3 regions of the Methylosinus sp. genome follow, and region 2 is predicted to be linked to each of the others. Evidence: predicted binding sites of a transcription regulator. Region 2 holds the regulator's gene; each other region holds the start of a gene.
What was found. Region 2 encodes PhoB, which activates phosphate uptake and scavenging genes when phosphate is short. Its sites were predicted from a motif close to TGTCATNNANCTGTCAT; they were not measured.

Region 1 (5,812 bases), on a different contig from region 2:
CAGCGCGGCGGCGAGAATGTTGTTGCGGCGACGCGAGCCATAGAGCGACATGATCAGGCTCCCGCCTTATGCTCGATGCGCATCAGCAGCAAGCGCGCGCAGGCGAGAACGACGAAGGTGATGACGAACAGGATCAGACCCAATTCGATCAGCGACGACGTGTAAATATCGCCGACCGCCTCGGTGAATTCATTGGCGATGGTGGCCGAGATCGTCGTGCCCGGCGCGATCAGCGAGCCGGAAATCTTGTGCGCGTTGCCGATGACGAAGGTCACCGCCATGGTCTCGCCAAGCGCGCGGCCAAGGCCCAGCATCACGCCGCCGATAACGCCAACGCGCGTGTAGGGAATCACGACATAGCGCACGACCTCCCAGGTCGTGCAGCCAATGCCCGACGCCGCCTCCTTGAGCACGGGCGGAACGGTCTCGAATACGTCGCGCGAGATGGAGGCGACGAAGGGCAGCACCATCACGCCAAGGATGAGCCCCGCCGTGAGCACGCCGATGCCATAAGGCGGGCCGGCGAACAGCGTCGACAGCACGGGCGTGTCGGCGAAGGTCGAAATCAGCGCCGGTTGAACATATTGCTGCAGGAACGGGGCGAGCACGAAGAGGCCCCAAATGCCGTAGATAATGGAAGGGATGCCGGCCAGCAGCTCGATCGCCATGCCGATCGGCCGGCGCAGCGGCGGCGGGCACAGCTCGGTCAGAAACACCGCGACCCCAAGCCCCACGGGAACGGCCACGAGCATGGCGATCAGCGATGTGGTCACCGTCCCGTAAATCGGCGCCATGGCGCCGAAATTATCGGTGACGGGATTCCAGGATTGCGAACCAAGAAAACCAAAGCCGAAGGCGCGGATCGCCGGCAAGGAGCCCTGAATCAGCGAAACAATCACGCCGCCTAAAAGCAGCAGCACGAGGACGGCGGCGGACAACGTCAATTTGTGAAAGAGCCTGTCGAACAGGCCGAGCTTTCCGAGCGTCTGGCGTCGATCAATCTCCGCGGACTTCGCTCCCGCGCCGATGAACGCAATATCTGACACGTGTGTTTCCTTGGCGAGGTTGTCGACGCCGGGGTCTTCGAAGGTTTGTTCGGTCAAGGCCATTTCCACGCAAAGCCCCGCCGCGCGACGCCATTCGCCCTGCGGGAAAGGGAAGCCTGGCGGTCGCCGCATCGCGGCCGCCAGGGAAACCGATCCATTTGATCCAAGCCGGACTCCAAAATCAATTGGCGAGCGGCTTGCCGTCCGAGCCCTTCAGATTGGCGGCCCAGCTCTTTTTGATCAACGCGACGAGAGACTCGGGCAGCGGGATGTAATCCAGCTCCTCGGCCGCCTTGCCGCCCTTGGCGAAGGCCCAGCCAAAGAATTTTAGCGCCTCGGCCGTCGAGGCGGCGTCCTGCGGCTGCTTGGGCGACAGGATGAAGGTCGCGGCGGTGATCGGCCAGGATTTCGCGCCCGGCTCGTCCGTCAGGATTTGGTAAAAGCCCGGCGACTTGGCCCAATCGGCGTTGGCGGCGGCGGCCTGGAAGCTCTCGGTTGTCGGCGGGACCACCTTGCCGTCCTTGTTGACCATCTTGACGAAGGTCATCTTGTTCTGCTTGGCGTAAGCATATTCGACATAGCCGATCGCGCCCTTGGTGTTGGCGACATTGTTGGCGACGCCTTCATTGCCCTTGGCGCCGATGCCCACCGGCCATTCGACCGAGGCGTTCTCGCCGACCTTGGACTTCCAATCCGCGCTCACCTTGGACAGGTAATTGGTGAAGTTGAAGGTGGTGCCCGATCCGTCCGAACGATGCACGACGGCGATCGCCGCCGACGGCAGCTTGGACTTCGGGTTCAGCTTCTTGATCGCGGCGTCGTCCCACTTCGTGATCTCGCCGAGGAAGATGGCGCCGAGCGTCTTGCCGTCGAGGATGAGATCGCCGGAGGCGACGCCGTCCAGATTGACGACCGGCACGATGCCGCCGATCACCTGCGGCCATTGGGTGAGGCCGGCGGCCTCCAGCTCTTCGGCCTTCAGCGGCTGGTCGGAAGCGCCGAAGGTGACCGTGCGGGCCTTGATCTGCTTGATGCCGCCGCCGGAGCCGATCGACTGATAATTGAGACCGGCGCCGGTCTCTTTCTTATAGCTGTCCGCCCATTTGGCGTAGATCGGATAGGGGAAGGTGGCGCCGGCGCCCGAGATATCGATCGCGAAGGCGGCGCCGGCCGTCGCCACGGCCAGGCTCGTCGCCAGTGCGACTCGATGAAGAACTTTGGAGATCATGTTCGGTCTCTTTCGAACTCGAGGTTCACTGTGTCGGCGCGCGTTCAGCGCCCCAGCGGTGCGCACCCTAGAGCCGCGCGACGAGGGTTTTACGACGGTTGGATGACTGTCGCATGACAAGTCATCTATCGGATTATACAGAGATAATTTGCGATGGCTCAGGGGCTTTCGGCTTTTTCTGGGTCGATCAGAGGCAGAAACACCCGGAATGTGGCGCCCTTCCCTGGCGCGGAATCTATGGCGAGCCGGCCGCGGTGGCGAGCCACGATATGCTTGACGATGGCCAGGCCGAGGCCGGTGCCGCCCTTGGCGCGGCTCTTGCCCGCGTCGACGCGATAGAAACGCTCGGTGAGGCGCGGCAGATGTTCCGGCGGAATGCCGGGGCCGTGGTCGCGCACCGAGAAGACGGCGGAGGCGCCGAGCGGGGAGAGCGAGATCTCGACCGGCCCGGCCCCGTATTTGATGGCGTTCTCGATGAGATTTTCGGCGACGCGGGCGAGCTCGTCGCGGTCGCCGGGGGCGACGACCTGCTCGGCGATGTCGAGCTTCAGCTCTATGCCGCCATCCTCCGCCATGGGCGCGAGCGTGTCGACGATATGGGCGACGAGAATGCCGAGATCGACCGGTGTGTCCGGACGCAGATGCAGATGCTGCTCTATGCGCGAGAGCGAGAGCAGATCGTCGACGAGCCGCGACATGCGTTGCGCCTGGTCGCGCATGATGGTGAGGAAGCGGTCGCGCGCCTTGGCGTCGTCATGGGCCGGGCCGAGCAGCGTCTCGACGAAGCCGAGCAGCGAGGCGAGCGGCGTGCGCAGCTCATGGCTGGCGTTGGCGACGAAGTCGACGCGCATGCGCTCGACGCGCCGCGATTCGGTCAGGTCGCGCAGGCTCACCACGGCGGCGTTCTCATAGCCCTCGAGGCGCAGCGGCGCGATATGCACCTCGAACCAGCATTCCACCGGCAGGCGCTCGAGCCAGATGACCTTTTCCGGCTGGGCGCCGCGCAGCACGCGGTCCAGCGCGTCGAGCACATCGGGCGAGCGCAGGCTGCGCGCCAGCGGGTCATTGGGGCGCAGGGACGGCAGCACCGAGCGCGCCGAGCGATTGGCGGCGACGATGCGCGCCTCCGAATCGATGACGAAGACCGCTTCTGGCAGCGCGTCGATGACCAGGCCGAGCAGAGCTTCGCCCTGATAGCGTCGTCGCAGATCCGGCATTGGTCCTCTCGTCACTGTGTCGCCTGGAGGAATGAGATGAAGCCGCCTTGTGTTCACGAGCGACGAGCGGCGACCCGACAGCCCGTCGCGCAGGCGCTCACTCGCGCGCCTCCAATATGCGCGCGATGGTCTCGCGCAGGCTGTTCCAGCGCCGCGAGCCTTCGTCCGCCCCGAGAAGCGCGAGCGCGAGGATGAAGGGCAGAAAATAATAGATGACGCGGAACAGCAGCAGCGAGGCGAGCAGGCTCTCCTGCGAATGGGAGGGCAGCGCGTTCAGCATCGTCGCCTCGAAAACGCCGATGCCGCCCGGCGCATGGCTGATGACGCCGAGTATGCAGGCGAAGACATAGACCGAGACGAAAGTGGCGAAGTCGAGATTCGGATCCTGCGGCAAGATCGCATAGAGCGCGGCCGCCGCGCAGCACAGATCGACGACGCCGAGCAGCGTCTGGCCGATGGTGGGCGCGAGGCCGGGCAGCTCGAAGAAATGCCCGCGCAGCCGCACACGGCGCGGGCGCAGCGACACCCAGACGATGTAATAGCCGACGCCGGCGCAGATCATGAGGCCGAGCGCGAAATTGACGAAGGCCGGGAGCTTGTCGATCGCGCCGATCTCGCCGGCCCGCGCCATGAGGCCGACGCCGACGACCGAGGTCATGCCGAGCCAGAAGGTCACGCCCGCGATGACGGTGACATTGGCGACCTGCACGGCGGTCACGCCGACGCGCGCATAGATCCAATAGCGCACCGCGGCCGCGGTGACGACGGGAAAGCCGAGATTGAAGGAGAAGGCGTAGCTCGCGAAGGAGGCGAGCGCGGCGATGCGATAGCGCACGCGCAGCCGCAATTGGCGCAGCGCCAGCGCGTCATAGCCGGTGAGCGCGACATAAGAGAGCGCGGTGAGCAGCAGAGCGGCGAAAATCTGCTCGGCGCTCATCGCGGCGATGGCGCCGCGCACGTCGGAGAATTTGACGCTCGAGATCGCGCTCGCCAGAGCGAAGCCCGCCAGCGCGAAGACGGCGAGGCTGGCGATTCCGCCGAGCGCCTTGCCGAGGCTCGGCGCGATCATGCGGCGGGCCGTCGAAAGGAAATCGAGGCCGGCGGCGCGCTGGTCCGGGTTCGGCCTTTCGTCGGCGTTGGCGGGCGTTGCGGCGCCCGTCTCGGTGAGATCGCTGTCTGGCCGTTTCAATTTCTCTTTTTCCTCGAGGCGTCTGCGAAAATGCGCGGAATATGCCTCTTCGATACGACGTCGGGCGGCGGAGTTCAAAGGCGACCGACGGGCCTCGCGGCGTCCATTCATAGGATTTTCGAGTTCCCTGTTGCGCACGCCCCGGGGGCGATCGGATGAGACGCCGGCGCAGGCCGCCGTCCCCCGTCGTTCATCCTGGCGTCGCGAGAAAACGTCGCCGCGAGAGCATGGTTCGGTTTCGCCCCCGAGCGTGACGATAAGATGACGCGCGGACTCGCAACAGCCATTAGAACAAGCCATGCACGAACCAGCGCGGCGGCGCGCTCTCGCGGCCGAAGAGTCCCTCGCGAAACAGCCAGAAGCGCTGGCCCTCGCGATCCTCCACGTAGAAATAGTCGCGGGTCGCGGCGTCCGCGGGCGCGCTCCACCATTGCGGCGCGATGCGCTCCGGCCCTTCATAGGCGGCGAGCTCGTGTAGGAGCCGCCGCCAGCGAAAGCGCAGCGGCGGCCCGTCGGGCGTGAGCGCCACCGCCTCGATCGGCTCCGGCTGCTCGAACAGCCGCAAAGGGCGCGAAGGCGCGCCGTTTTCACGCAGATGGCGGGACGGCGCGGCCGCTTCCATCGCCGCGGGCGCGGGGGCGGAGGCGGGCCGAAGCGCCACGGCGAGCTCTGGAAGATGCGACGCCTGCGGATAGACTCGCAGCACGCGGCGGGGGCCGAGCCGCGCGCCGAGCCGATCGACGAGATCGTCGAGGCCGCCGCCGCTTTCGCTCTTTCGCTCGGCGAGACCGAGATGCCGCTCCTCGAAATGCTGCTGCGGCGTATCGCAGCGCTCGACGCGCGCGGCGCCGAGCCGCAGCACATCATAGCCATAGCCGGTGTCCAGCCCCTCCTCGGCGAGAACGGCGAGGCGCTCGCGCAGCAGCAGGGCGATCGTCTCGGGGTCGCGCAGCGGCCGGCTGGTCCCCGTCTCGATATGGGCGACGGCGCCGTCGACGCGGTAGAAGACCGCCTCCAGCGCCCGCGCGCCGACGCCATGGCGCTCGAGCAGCAGGCACAGCTCGCGGGCGAGGCCGTCCAGCGTGCGCTCTATGTCCTCTTGCCGCGTGAGCCCCTCGGGAAAGCGGCGCTC
Region 2 (5,812 bases):
GCCTTCGCCAAGGGCGGCAAGGCGGCCGAGGAGCTCGACTATATCCCGCTGCCCGCCAATGTGGTGGCTATGATCAAGAAGAGCTGGACCGCCAATGTGAAGGATGCGAGCGGCAAGCCGCTGGCCTCGAACAACTGATCCATCGACGCGCGCCGGCGAAATGTCCTTGCGGATATTCCGCCGGCGCCCCTCGACGCGAGACGCACGAGACACAGGCAGCGGAATGGCGCGCAACGAACCAACCGAGGACGAGCTCCGCCCGCTTCCTTTCGACGCGGCGCCTCCAGGCGTAGTGAGCTCACCCACGACCTGCGCTATGACCTCACATGAAAATTCCGCCTTCGGGAGCGCGCGATGGACGCCGGCTTCAACCGCCAAACGAGAGACAATAGCGTGTCGGACCTAGCAATCGTAGAAGCGCCGCCCCGCGCCGCCGAAGTCGACCGCGGGAAAGTTCTCGGCCGCATGGCCCTGTTCGACTTCTTCTTCCACAATCTGACCCGCGCCGCCGCCGTCCTCGTCCTGTTGATCCTCGGCGGCGTGATCTTCTCGCTGATCTATGGCTCTCTGCCCGCCATACAGGCTTTCGGCTTCGGCTTTCTGACGACCGAGTCCTGGAATCCGGTCACCGAGAAATTCGGCGCCGTCGCGCCCATCTACGGGACTCTGGTGACCTCGGCGATCGCCATGGCCATCGCCGTGCCGCTGGGGCTCGGCATCGCCATCTTCCTCACCGAGCTCTGTCCCCATGCGCTGCGCCGCCCGATCGGCGTCGCCATCGAGCTGCTCGCCGGCATTCCGTCGATCATCTACGGCATTTGGGGCTTGTTCGTGCTCGCCCCCTTCCTGCAGCAGCATGTGCAGCCGGCGCTGATCTCCCTCACCGGCGACATTCCCGTGCTGTCGAGCCTGTTCGCGGGCCCGCCCTATGGCATCGGCATGCTGACGGCGGGATTCATCCTCGCCATCATGGTGCTGCCCTTCATCACCTCCATCTCGCGGGACGTGTTCGACACCGTGCCGCCGATGCTGAAGGAGGCGGCCTCGGGCATCGGCTGCACGACCTGGGAAGTCATGCGCTACGTCGTGATTCCCTATACGCGCGTCGGCGTCATCGGCGGCGTGATGCTCGGCCTCGGCCGCGCGCTCGGCGAGACGATGGCCGTCACCTTCGTCATCGGCAACGCGCATCGGGTGTCGAGCTCGCTGCTCGCGCCCGGCACGACGATCTCCGCGACGATCGCCAATGAATTCACCGAGGCGGTCGGCGATCTCTACACCTCCGCGCTGATCGAGCTCGGCCTCATCCTCTTCGTCATCACCTTCTTCGTGCTGGCGGCGGCGCGCTTCATGCTGATGCGCATCGAGCAGAAATCGGGAGCCTGACCCTTGTCCATCTCCGCCTCCCGCCGCCGCACCAACGCTCTCGCCACGACGCTGTGCTGGGCCGGCACCGTCTTCGGCCTCGCCTGGCTGGTGCTGATCCTCGGCGCGCTGATCTATGAGGGCGCGCGCGGCCTCACGCCGGCCGTCTTCACCGAGATGACGCCGCCGCCGGGCTCCACCGGCGGCCTGCTCAACGCCATCGCCGGATCGCTGGTGATGACGACGATCGGCGTGCTGCTCGGCACGCCGCTCGGAATGCTCGCCGGCACCTATATGGCCGAATATGGCCGCTATTCGAAGCTCAGCATGGTCGTGCGCTTCATCAACGACATTCTGCTCAGCGCGCCGTCCATCGTCATCGGACTGTTCGTCTATACGGTGGTGGTGGCGCAGGTCGGGCATTTCTCCGGCATCGCCGGCGCTCTGGCGCTCGCCGTGCTGGTGGTGCCCGTGGTGGTGCGCACCACGGAGGACATGCTGCTGCTGGTGCCGAGCCCGCTGCGCGAGGCGGCGGCGGCGCTCGGCCTGCCGCGCTCGCATATGCTGCTGCGCGTCGCCTATCGTGCGGCGAAATCGGGCATCGTCACCGGCGTGCTGCTGGCCATAGCGCGCGTCTCCGGCGAGACGGCGCCATTGCTCTTCACCTCGCTGAACAATCAGTTCTGGAGCACGGATCTCAACGCGCCGGTCTCCAGCCTGCCCGTCGTCATCTTCCAATTCGCGCTCTCGCCCTACAAGGATTGGCAGCAGCTCGCCTGGACCGGCGCTCTGCTCGTCACCATCGCCGTCCTTCTGCTCTCCATCACCGCGCGTGCGCTCAGCAGCCAGGGAAAACACCAATGACCGCCATGCCGGTTGTCGAAGCCACTATTCCAACCAAGGTCTCGGTTCGCGATCTGGACTTTTATTACGGCCAGTCGCGCGCGCTGAAATCGATCTCGCTGCCGCTCTACACCAATAAGGTGACCGCCTTCATCGGCCCGTCGGGCTGCGGCAAATCGACTCTGCTGCGCATCTTGAACCGCATGTACGACCTCTATCCGCGGCAGCGCGCCGAGGGCGAGGTGCTGCTCGACGGCGAGAACATCCTCGACCCGCGCATAGACCTCAACCTGCTGCGCTCGCGCGTCGGCATGGTGTTTCAGAAGCCGACGCCCTTCCCGATGTCGATCTACGACAATATCGCCTTCGGCATTCGCCTCTACGAGAAGCTCTCGCGCAGCGAGCTGGACGGGCGCGTCGAGGCGGCGCTGCGCGGCGCCGCGCTGTGGGACGAGGTGCGCGACAAGCTGAATTCGAGCGGCCTCGGCCTCTCGGGCGGCCAGCAGCAGCGCCTGTGCATCGCCCGCACCGTCGCCATTCAACCGGAGGTGATTCTGTTCGACGAGCCCTGCTCGGCGCTGGACCCCATCTCGACGGCGAAGATCGAGGAGCTCATCGACGAATTGTCGGAGCGCTACACGATCGCCATCGTCACGCACAACATGCAGCAGGCGGCGCGCGTCTCCGATTTCACCGCCTTCATGTATCTCGGCGATCTCGTCGAATTCGGCGAGACGAACAATCTGTTCACCGCGCCGCAGAACAAAAAGACGCAGGATTATATCACCGGCCGCTTCGGCTGAGCGCGACACGCGCACGAGGAATATGAGACATGAGCGAACATATCGTCAGCTCCTATGACCGCGACCTCGAAGTGCTCGGCCGCCGAATCGCCGAGATGGGAGGCATCGCCGAAAAAATGCTCGCCGAAGCCATGGATGCGCTCGCCAATTTCGACATAGAGCTCGCCCATCGCGTCGTCGCCACCGACCAGCGCCTCGACGCGCTGCAGCGGGAGATCGAGGAAAACGCCATCCTCACCATCGCGCGGCGCCAGCCGCTCGCCATCGATCTGCGCGAATGCATCGCCGCGATGCGCATCGCCGCCGATCTCGAGCGCGTCGGCGATCTCGCCAAGAGCATCGCCAAGCGCACGGTGAAAATCCTCTCCGAGGCGCGTGTGCCGCGCGCCGTCATCGGGCTGAAGACCATGGCGGAAGTCGCCGCCATGCAATTGAAGGACGTGCTCGACGCCTACGCCCAGCGCGATGTCGAGCGCGCCCGCGCCGTCTGGACCAATGACAGCGAGCTCGATGCGCTGGAAGATTCGGTGTTCCGCGACCTCCTGACCTTCATGATGGAAGACCCGCGCAACATCTCCTTCTGCACGCATCTCCTGTTCTGCTCGAAGAACATAGAGCGCATCGGCGATCACACCACCAATGTCGCCGAGACGATCGTCTATCTCGTCACTGGCGAGGCGATGCCGACCGACCGACCGAAGGGACGGTCGCCGAGCCTCCCCGCCAGCACGGAAACGGATGAGCCCACGCAATGAACGAGATTCGCGTCGCAACGCCGCGCGATGCGCCGCACGACCGCGCGCCGCGCATTCTCGTCGTCGAGGACGAGGCGGCGCTCGCTCTGCTGCTCGCCTATAATCTCGAATCCGAGGGCTTCCAGGTCGAGCATGTCGAGCGCGGCGACGAGGCGGAAATCCGCCTCGCCGAATCCGTTCCCGATCTCGTCATTCTCGACTGGATGCTGCCCGGCGTGTCCGGGTTGGAGATTTGCCGCCGCCTGCGCGCTCGCGACGACACGCGGACCATGCCGATCATCATGCTCACCGCGCGCGGCGACGAGAACGAGCGCGTGCGCGGCCTCTCCGTCGGCGCCGACGATTATGTGGTGAAGCCCTTCTCGACGCCGGAGCTGATGGCGCGCGTTCATGCGCTGCTGCGCCGCGCGCGGCCGGAGCGCGTGGCGACGCGCCTCGTCGCCGGCGACATCGACCTCGACCGCGAGACCCGCCGGGTGAAGCGCGGCGGGCGCGAGATACATCTCGGGCCGACGGAATTCCGCCTGCTCGAATATCTGATGGAGAAGCCCGGCCGCGTCTTCTCGCGCGCGCAATTGCTCGACAGCGTGTGGGGGCTCTCGGCCGAGATCGACGAGCGCACCGTCGACGTGCATGTCGGGCGCCTGCGCAAGGCGATCATCCGCGGCCGCGAGAAGGACCCGATCCGCACCGTGCGCGGCACCGGCTATTCCTTCGACGAGACCTTCGGACGCAATTGACGCCTGCGACTCGCTGTTCGTCACAGCGAGCGCAGCGAAACGATCTCATGATCGGCTTCGACGAGTCCCGAGCGCGGCGCCCTCCCTCACCCTCCCCGGCTCCACGCACGTCGTGAGGGAGGGCGCCGCGCGAATGGGCCAGACCCTGGGCCAGACCCTGGACCGCGAGCCTTTCGAGCGGCGTCACACCTCCTGCTACGCCTTGGCCTTGGCGGCCTGGCTCTTGGGCTTGCGCCTGCGCTTCTGCTCGGCGGCGCCGGGACGCGCGGCGGCGGCCGCGGCGCGCTCCTTCTCCTGACGCAACGATCCGGTCATCGCGGCGACGAGCCGCTGCGCAGCGCGCGGCGGCGACGAGCGCATCAGCGCGACCAGCGAGCGAATGCGCTCCACATCCGGCGCGTCGCGTTCGGCGCCCAGGAAAATACGGATCGCAGTGTCCTCGCCGACGGCGAGCGCGACCAGGGCGAGCGCCAGCGCCTCCCCGCCACGGTCCATGAGAATGGCGCGCGCGCGCGATTTGCGGCAGTCGAGCGCTTCGGCGAGCGCCTCGGCCAGCCCCTCGAGATCGCGGGCGATGGCGCAGGCGTCGATCTCTTCGGCGAGCGCCGGAGACGGCCGCGCGACATGCTCCGGCCCATTGGCGACCAGCGCCCGCGTCGCCGCCTCCAGCAGAATGCGCGAGCGCTCGCCCGCATCGGCGGCGAGGAACAGCGCCTCCGGGTCGAACGCAAGATCGACGCGGTCCAGCAATATGCGGGCGAGCCGCTGATCGTCGCGCGCCGCCTGCAGCAGCGAGCGCCGCGCCGCCTGATCGATATGGAGCCGCCGATTGGCCGCGAGCGCGCAGAGCACCTCGCTCTCGCCGCGCGAGGCGAGGCTCCCGACGATCTTGCGGTCGAGCGAGGCGCGGCGGGCGATGGCGACGGCGAGCTCGGCCGGCCCGTGCTCGGCGAGCGCGCGGGCGAGCCCGGCGTGAATCGCCGGCGCAAACTCGAAGGCGATGCGCGAGGCGCGCCCACCCTTGTCCAGCAGCTGCGCGACGACGCCGGGCGGCGTGTCGGGATGGCGGCACAATTCGATCGCCCGCTCGGCGACGACATCGGCGTCGAGCATCTCGATGAAGCCGCTGGCGAGCGTCTCGAACTGCTCGACATCGGCCGCCGGATGCAGCGGACGCGCGACGAACTGGTCGACGATCTCGCGGAACAGAACCGCCTCGGCCTTTCGCCGTTCGCTTTCGACTCGTGGCATTTACGCACCAATCGCAACTTTAATACTCGATCAGCGATTTTAGCGCGCGGACATT
Region 3 (5,812 bases), on a different contig from region 2:
AGCCGGGCGCCGGCTGGGACGAGGGCGAGCCGAATTTCCCGGCGCTGCTCGAATGGAACAAGGCGAAGGTCTATTCCAAGACCATCGCCCTGCTCGCAGACAAGATCAAAGGCGCGGGCGACTGACGGGCGCGCGCTATTCGGCGGGCTCGGCGCCCGCCTTCATCGGATGGATCGGCCGGTGCCGCAGATAGATGAAGAACATGGCGACCACGGCCGCGCCCATCAGCAGATATAAGGGCAGGGTGCGCATGAAGCTCTTGCCCACCGAGAAGGGGAAGCGCGACACCCAACGCTCGCCATGGTCGCCGGTGACCGTCACTATGCCGACGAAATAGCCCGCATCCGGAAAGTCGTGCTCGAAATTGATGGTGCCGGTGGGATAGGTGCGCGGGCCGCGATAGGCGACGGTCACCGCATCGAGGTCGGCGTTCTCCCTCTCCTCGCCGCCGATATCCTTGACGATCCTGATCTCGACCGCCATGTCGCGCAGCTCGTCCTGCTCGGCGTCGAGCGCGATGATCGTGTGGCCGGTCGCTGGAATATCCTCGCAGAACTCGTTTTTCGAGGCGTCCGGCAGATAGCCGGTGAAATTCATGATGTCGGGACCGACGAAGAGGCGGCAACGCCCCTCGGCTGAGCCGAGCCGGCCGTGGGCCGTGGCGGGCGCCGCCGCGGCGAGAAGCATGAGCAGCAGGGTGAGGAAAGCGGGCGGAGCGGAACGTATCGCAGAGCGCAGAAACCCATCGATCGACCGCCAGAACGGGGCAAGACCGCTGTCGGACATGATGATTCCCCCATGGAGCATGTGTTGCGGGCCTCGTTCCGTGGGCGCTTCGCTCCGACGACGAAGCGAGAGCCGGATCGGCCGACCCGGTCGCTCGCCGCCTGCGACAATGCGGCATGTTAGCGCATTCTGTCGGTGCGGCAAGAGCGTGAGCGGGCTTCGATTTTTCAACCGGAGCGGGCTTCGATTTTCTCGCCTCCCCGAGTCGCTTTCGAGCGTGGCCGCGATGCAATACTGCGACCTTTGCTCGAGTGTTGCTCGGCGTGGCGCGGGCTCGGCCGGATTCGGCCCGCGGACTCTTGTTTTTCCGCTTTCGGCGCGCCATATTCGCCGTCAGGGACCGCGCCGATTGGCCGGATAGACCGGGCCGCGCGGCCTTTTTCGAGAGGATGCTATGTCCAATTTCGACCGCAACACGAGCTTCGGCTATCGGGGCGGCGTCTCTAGAGCCGGCACGGCCGAGATCGACCAGGGCCTGCGCGCCTACATGCTGGGCGTCTATAATTATATGGTCCTCGGTCTCGGCGTCACCGGCGCGGTGGCGCTCGGCACGCATATGCTCGCAGTGGCCAAGGAAGGCGGCCGGCAGATCGCGCTCACGCCCTTCGGCCAGATGCTCTACACGAGCCCGCTGAAATGGGCGGTGATGCTCGCGCCGCTGGCGTTCGTGTTCTTTCTCGGCTTCCGCGCCGATCGTATCTCCGCGGCGACGGCTCGCAACCTGTTCCTCGCCTTCTCGGCGGTGATGGGTCTGTCGATGTCGTCGATCATGATCGTGTTCACCGGCGCCTCCATCGCCAAGGTGTTCTTCATCACCGCGGCGGCCTTCGGCGGCCTCAGCCTCTATGGCTATATGACGAAGCGCGATCTCTCGGCCTTCGGCTCCTTCCTGGTGATGGGCCTGTGGGGCCTCGTGCTCGCGAGCCTCGTCAATCTGTTCTTCCAGAGCAGCGCGATGCAGTTCGCCTTGTCGATCCTGTCGGTGTTCATCTTCGCTGGCCTCACCGCATGGGACACGCAGTCGATCAAGGACGGCTATTATCAGAGCGCCGGCTATGGCCACGAGGTGGTGGCGAAGCAGAGCATCTTCGGCGCTCTGTCGCTCTATCTCGACTTCATCAACATGTTCCAGTCGCTGCTCTATCTGTTCGGCGAGCGCAACGACTGATCGTCGACGCCGCTTCGGCGACACGAGAAAGAAACGAAGGCCCCGCTGCGGCGGGGCCTTTTTTTAATCGCGCACCAATTCGAGCTTTTTCTGCAGCACGGCGACGACGCGCGCGAGATCGTGGCCGCGGCGCATCACGAGGCCGCCGGAGGCGACGACGCAGAAGGCGCCCTGACGGCGGGCGAGCTCGGGATTTTTCTCGATGCGATAGAGCGGCGCCTCGCTGGCGCGGCGATAGACCGAGAACACCGCCTTCGCGGGGGAGAAGTCGATGGCGTAGTCGCGCCATTCGCCGGCCGCGACCTTCGAGCCGTAGAGATCGAACAGCAATCGCAATTCGCGCCGGTCGAAGGACACGAGCGGGGCGGTTCTGCTGTCGTGCGCGGTCTTGGTGTCGGGCGCGGTTCTGGCCCGGTCCGGATCATTGGTCGCGCGGCCTGCCACGATGGCGAGCGGGCCGCGCCGCCGGCTGGGATCGGTCGTCTCCGTCTCGCTCATGCCGTTTCCCCATCTCGTCAGGCATGATCGCGCGGCAATGGCGCGAGGGCAAGACATAGATGACATTCTGGCGACGATCGGCGCGGCGGAGGAAGGTCAAATTTCACATTTTCGCCAATATCGAGCCCCTTGTCCGACAAAGGAGGCGACCAATATCTAGCGTATTGCCTCGACAGGCTCGGGAAGTGGTTTTTCCGGATTTCGTCAGCCCCCCAGCCCCCCGGAAGGGCGCTTTTCGAGCAGCGTGAGTTCGTGGCGATGGACGGGCCGGCCGGGCGACGCTCGGGCGGCCCGTCTTGTTTTTGCAATGCGCTTTTTGCACGTCGCGCTTTTTGCCTGTCGCGCTTTTTTTGCCTGTCGCGTATGGCGACGTGTCGCGGCGGTCTTGCAACCTTGCCGACAATCTCCGATATCAGCTCTCGCGCCCCGCTCGAGGCGGCTCGACGGGCGCCATTGCCGATCAATGACGATCGCTATATCCCGGAAGCGCCCGCGCGCCGTCGGCCATGCTTCCATTTGCGGGAAGCGGCGCGCGCGGCGGAGCCGATAGAAAAGCGGAGACGACGCCCGTGAACGATCACGCCGAAACAAATACGATCGACGCTGCCGAGCGCAGCGATTACGGCTTCCAGGCCGATGTCGCGCGGCTTCTCGAGCTCATGACGCATTCGGTCTATTCGGAGCGCGACATTTTCCTGCGCGAGCTGGTGTCCAATGCGGCGGACGCCATAGAGAAGCTGCGCTTCGAGGCGGTGGCGAACGAAGCGCTGGCGGCCGAGGCCGGCGCGCCGCTCGTCACCATCGCGGTCGACAAGGACGCCCGCACGCTGAGCGTCACCGATAATGGCGTCGGCATGTCGCGCGACGATCTCGTCGCCGCGCTCGGCACCATAGCGAGCTCCGGCACGCGCGCCTTTCTCGACGATCTTTCGGCGAAGCGCGGCGCCGAGCAGGCGAGCTCCGACAAGGGAGGCGCCGATAAGAGCGTCGCCGACCTCGGCGGCTCGCTCATCGGACGTTTCGGCATCGGCTTCTATTCCGCCTTCATGGTCGCCGATCATATCGAGGTGGCGACGCGCCGCGCGGGTTCGTCCGAAGCCTTTCTGTGGACCTCGGAAGGCAAGGGCTCGTTCCAGATCGCGCCGCTGGCGCTGGACGCCGCGCCCGCCGTCGGCACGCGCGTCACTCTGCATCTCAATTCCGAATCGGACGAATTCCTCGAGCCCTATCGCATCGAGCAGATCTTGCGCGAGCATTCGGGCGCCATCGCCATACCGATCGACCTCGTCGAGGAGCAGGGCAAGGAGCCGCGCCGCCTCACCGACGGCTCGGCGCTGTGGACCAGGTCCAAATCCGAGGTGAGCGAGCAGGACTATACGGATTTCTATCAGCAGATCTCCGGCCAGTTCGACGAGCCGGCGCTCACCATTCATTGGCGCGCCGAGGGACGCACCGAATATACGGTGCTCGCCTTCGTGCCCGGCTCGCGGCCCTATGATCTCTTCGATCCGCAGCGCAAGAGCCGCTCCAAGCTCTATGTGCGCCGCGTGCTGATCTCGCGCGAGGCCGATGTGCTGCCGCCCTGGCTGCGCTTCATGCGCATCGTCGTCGACAGCGCCGATCTGCCGCTCAATGTCTCGCGCGAGATGGTGCAGACCAATCCGATCCTCGCCGCGATCCGCAAGGCGATCGGAACGCGCGTGCTCAAGGAGCTCGCCGATCTCGCGGCCAATGATTCTGAGAAATTCGCCGCCGTATGGAAGAATTTCGGCGCGGTCCTCAAGGAGGGGCTGCATGACGATCCGGTGCGTCGCGACGAGATTTTCGCCATAGCGCGTTTTTCGACGGCGCAGCATCCGGACGGCGACCGCAGCCTGAAGGACTATGTCGAAAATCTGCGGCCCAATCAGACCGCTATTTATTACATCACCGGCGACGACAAGAAGCGGCTCGCCTCCAGCCCGCAGCTCGAAGGCTATCGCGCCAAGGGCATCGACGTGCTGCTGCTCGCCGATCCGGTCGACTCCTTCTGGGTGACGAGCGCGGTCGGCTATGACGGCAAGCCGTTCAAATCGGTGACGCAGGGCGCAGCTGACATGGACGCCGTGCCGACGCCGGAAGGCTCTCCCGACACGCCGCCCGCCGAGACGAGCGCGGATGTCGCGCTGCTCACCGCGATGCTGAAGGAGACATTCGCCGGAGAGGTCGACGATGTGCGCGTCTCGACGCGTCTGCGCGAGAGCCCGGCCTGTCTCGTCGCCGCCGATCACGGCTTCGATCTGCAGCTCGCGCGAATGCTTCAGGAGAGCGGCAACAAGGCCGCTCTCGGCAAGCCCGTGCTGGAGATCAATCCGAGTCACGAGGCCGTGCTGGCGCTCGCGCAGAAGGCCAAGGCGGACAAGCAGGGCGCCGAGGACGGCTTCTGGCTGCTGTTCGACACGGCCCGCATCGCCGATGGCGAGGCGCCGCTCGACGCGGCCGCTTTCGCCAGGCGCGTCGCCGCGCTGCTCGCCAAAGCGTGACGCTTCTGTCCACTCTCGCGCTCGACGAGGGGACGCGCGCCGCGGCGCTCGACGAGGTCGCGGCCTTTCTCGATCGTTGCGGCGTCGAGGATGCGCGCCGCGACGCGCGCGCGCTGCTCTTTGCCGCCGGCGGCTTCACGGCGGCGGATCTGCTGCTGGAGCCGACGGCGGCGCTCGCCGGCGCCGCGCGGGCAAAGCTGCGCGATTATGCGCAGCGCCGCGCGGCGCGCGAGCCTGTGTCGCGCATTCTCGGCGCGCGCGGCTTCTGGACGCATGATCTCGTCGTCGCGCCGGGAGTGCTCGATCCGCGGCCGGACACGGAGACGCTGATCGAGCTTTCGCTCGAGCTGCTGCGCGAGCGTCGCGGCGAGGCGCTCCTGATCCTCGATCTCGGCGTCGGCTCGGGCGCGATTCTCTGCGCGCTGCTCGCCGAATTGCCCAATGCGCGCGCCATCGGCGTCGATCTCTCCGCCGACGCCTGCGCCGCCGCCGCGCTCAATCTGTCGCGCTGCGGATTCTCGCGGCGGGCGTCCGTGCTGCGCGGCCGCTGGGCCGATTCGCTCGCCGCGCGATTCGATCTCATCGTCTCCAATCCGCCTTATATCGCCAGCGGAGAGCTGGATGGGCTGGAGCCGGAGGTGCGGCTCCATGATCCGCGTCTCGCGCTCGACGGCGGCGCCGATGGGTTCGATTGCTATCGCGAGATCGTCGAGGCGCTGCCGCGTCTGCTGGCGCCGATGGGCGCGGCGGCGCTCGAGGCGGGAGACGGCCAGGCGCGCAGCCTCGCCGCGCTATTGGCCGAGAAAGGCCTCGAGCCGGCCGGAATTCGCAAGGACGC

Region 1: a site for PhoB is predicted at 2,366-2,382, ahead of pstS (phosphate ABC transporter substrate-binding protein PstS). Genes of this name have one in related genera too.
Region 3: a site for PhoB is predicted at 2,501-2,517, ahead of VIF40_RS11275 (DUF2794 domain-containing protein). Genes of this name have one in related genera too.

What each region holds. Positions count from the first base shown of each region.
Region 1 covers NZ_DATBQF010000005.1:517-6,328, forward strand. The annotation lists partial or broken gene VIF40_RS00625 (ABC transporter permease subunit) at 1-51, opposite strand, end outside; gene pstC (phosphate ABC transporter permease subunit PstC) at 54-1,046, opposite strand; gene pstS (phosphate ABC transporter substrate-binding protein PstS) at 1,228-2,274, opposite strand; gene VIF40_RS00640 (ATP-binding protein) at 2,433-3,491, opposite strand; gene VIF40_RS00645 (lysylphosphatidylglycerol synthase domain-containing protein) at 3,589-4,791, opposite strand; gene VIF40_RS00650 (DNA polymerase Y family protein) at 4,967-5,812, opposite strand, start outside.
Region 2 covers NZ_DATBQF010000068.1:38,985-44,796, reverse strand. The annotation lists gene pstS (phosphate ABC transporter substrate-binding protein PstS) at 1-138, shown strand, start outside; gene pstC (phosphate ABC transporter permease subunit PstC) at 355-1,386, shown strand; gene pstA (phosphate ABC transporter permease PstA) at 1,390-2,229, shown strand; gene pstB (phosphate ABC transporter ATP-binding protein PstB) at 2,226-3,011, shown strand; gene phoU (phosphate signaling complex protein PhoU) at 3,041-3,766, shown strand; gene phoB (phosphate regulon transcriptional regulator PhoB) at 3,763-4,506, shown strand; gene VIF40_RS17330 (hypothetical protein) at 4,702-5,757, opposite strand.
Region 3 covers NZ_DATBQF010000040.1:30,610-36,421, reverse strand. The annotation lists gene VIF40_RS11290 (lytic murein transglycosylase) at 1-125, shown strand, start outside; gene VIF40_RS11285 (hypothetical protein) at 136-786, opposite strand; gene VIF40_RS11280 (Bax inhibitor-1/YccA family protein) at 1,181-1,954, shown strand; gene VIF40_RS11275 (DUF2794 domain-containing protein) at 2,018-2,452, opposite strand; gene htpG (molecular chaperone HtpG) at 2,959-4,974, shown strand; gene prmC (peptide chain release factor N(5)-glutamine methyltransferase) at 4,971-5,812, shown strand, end outside.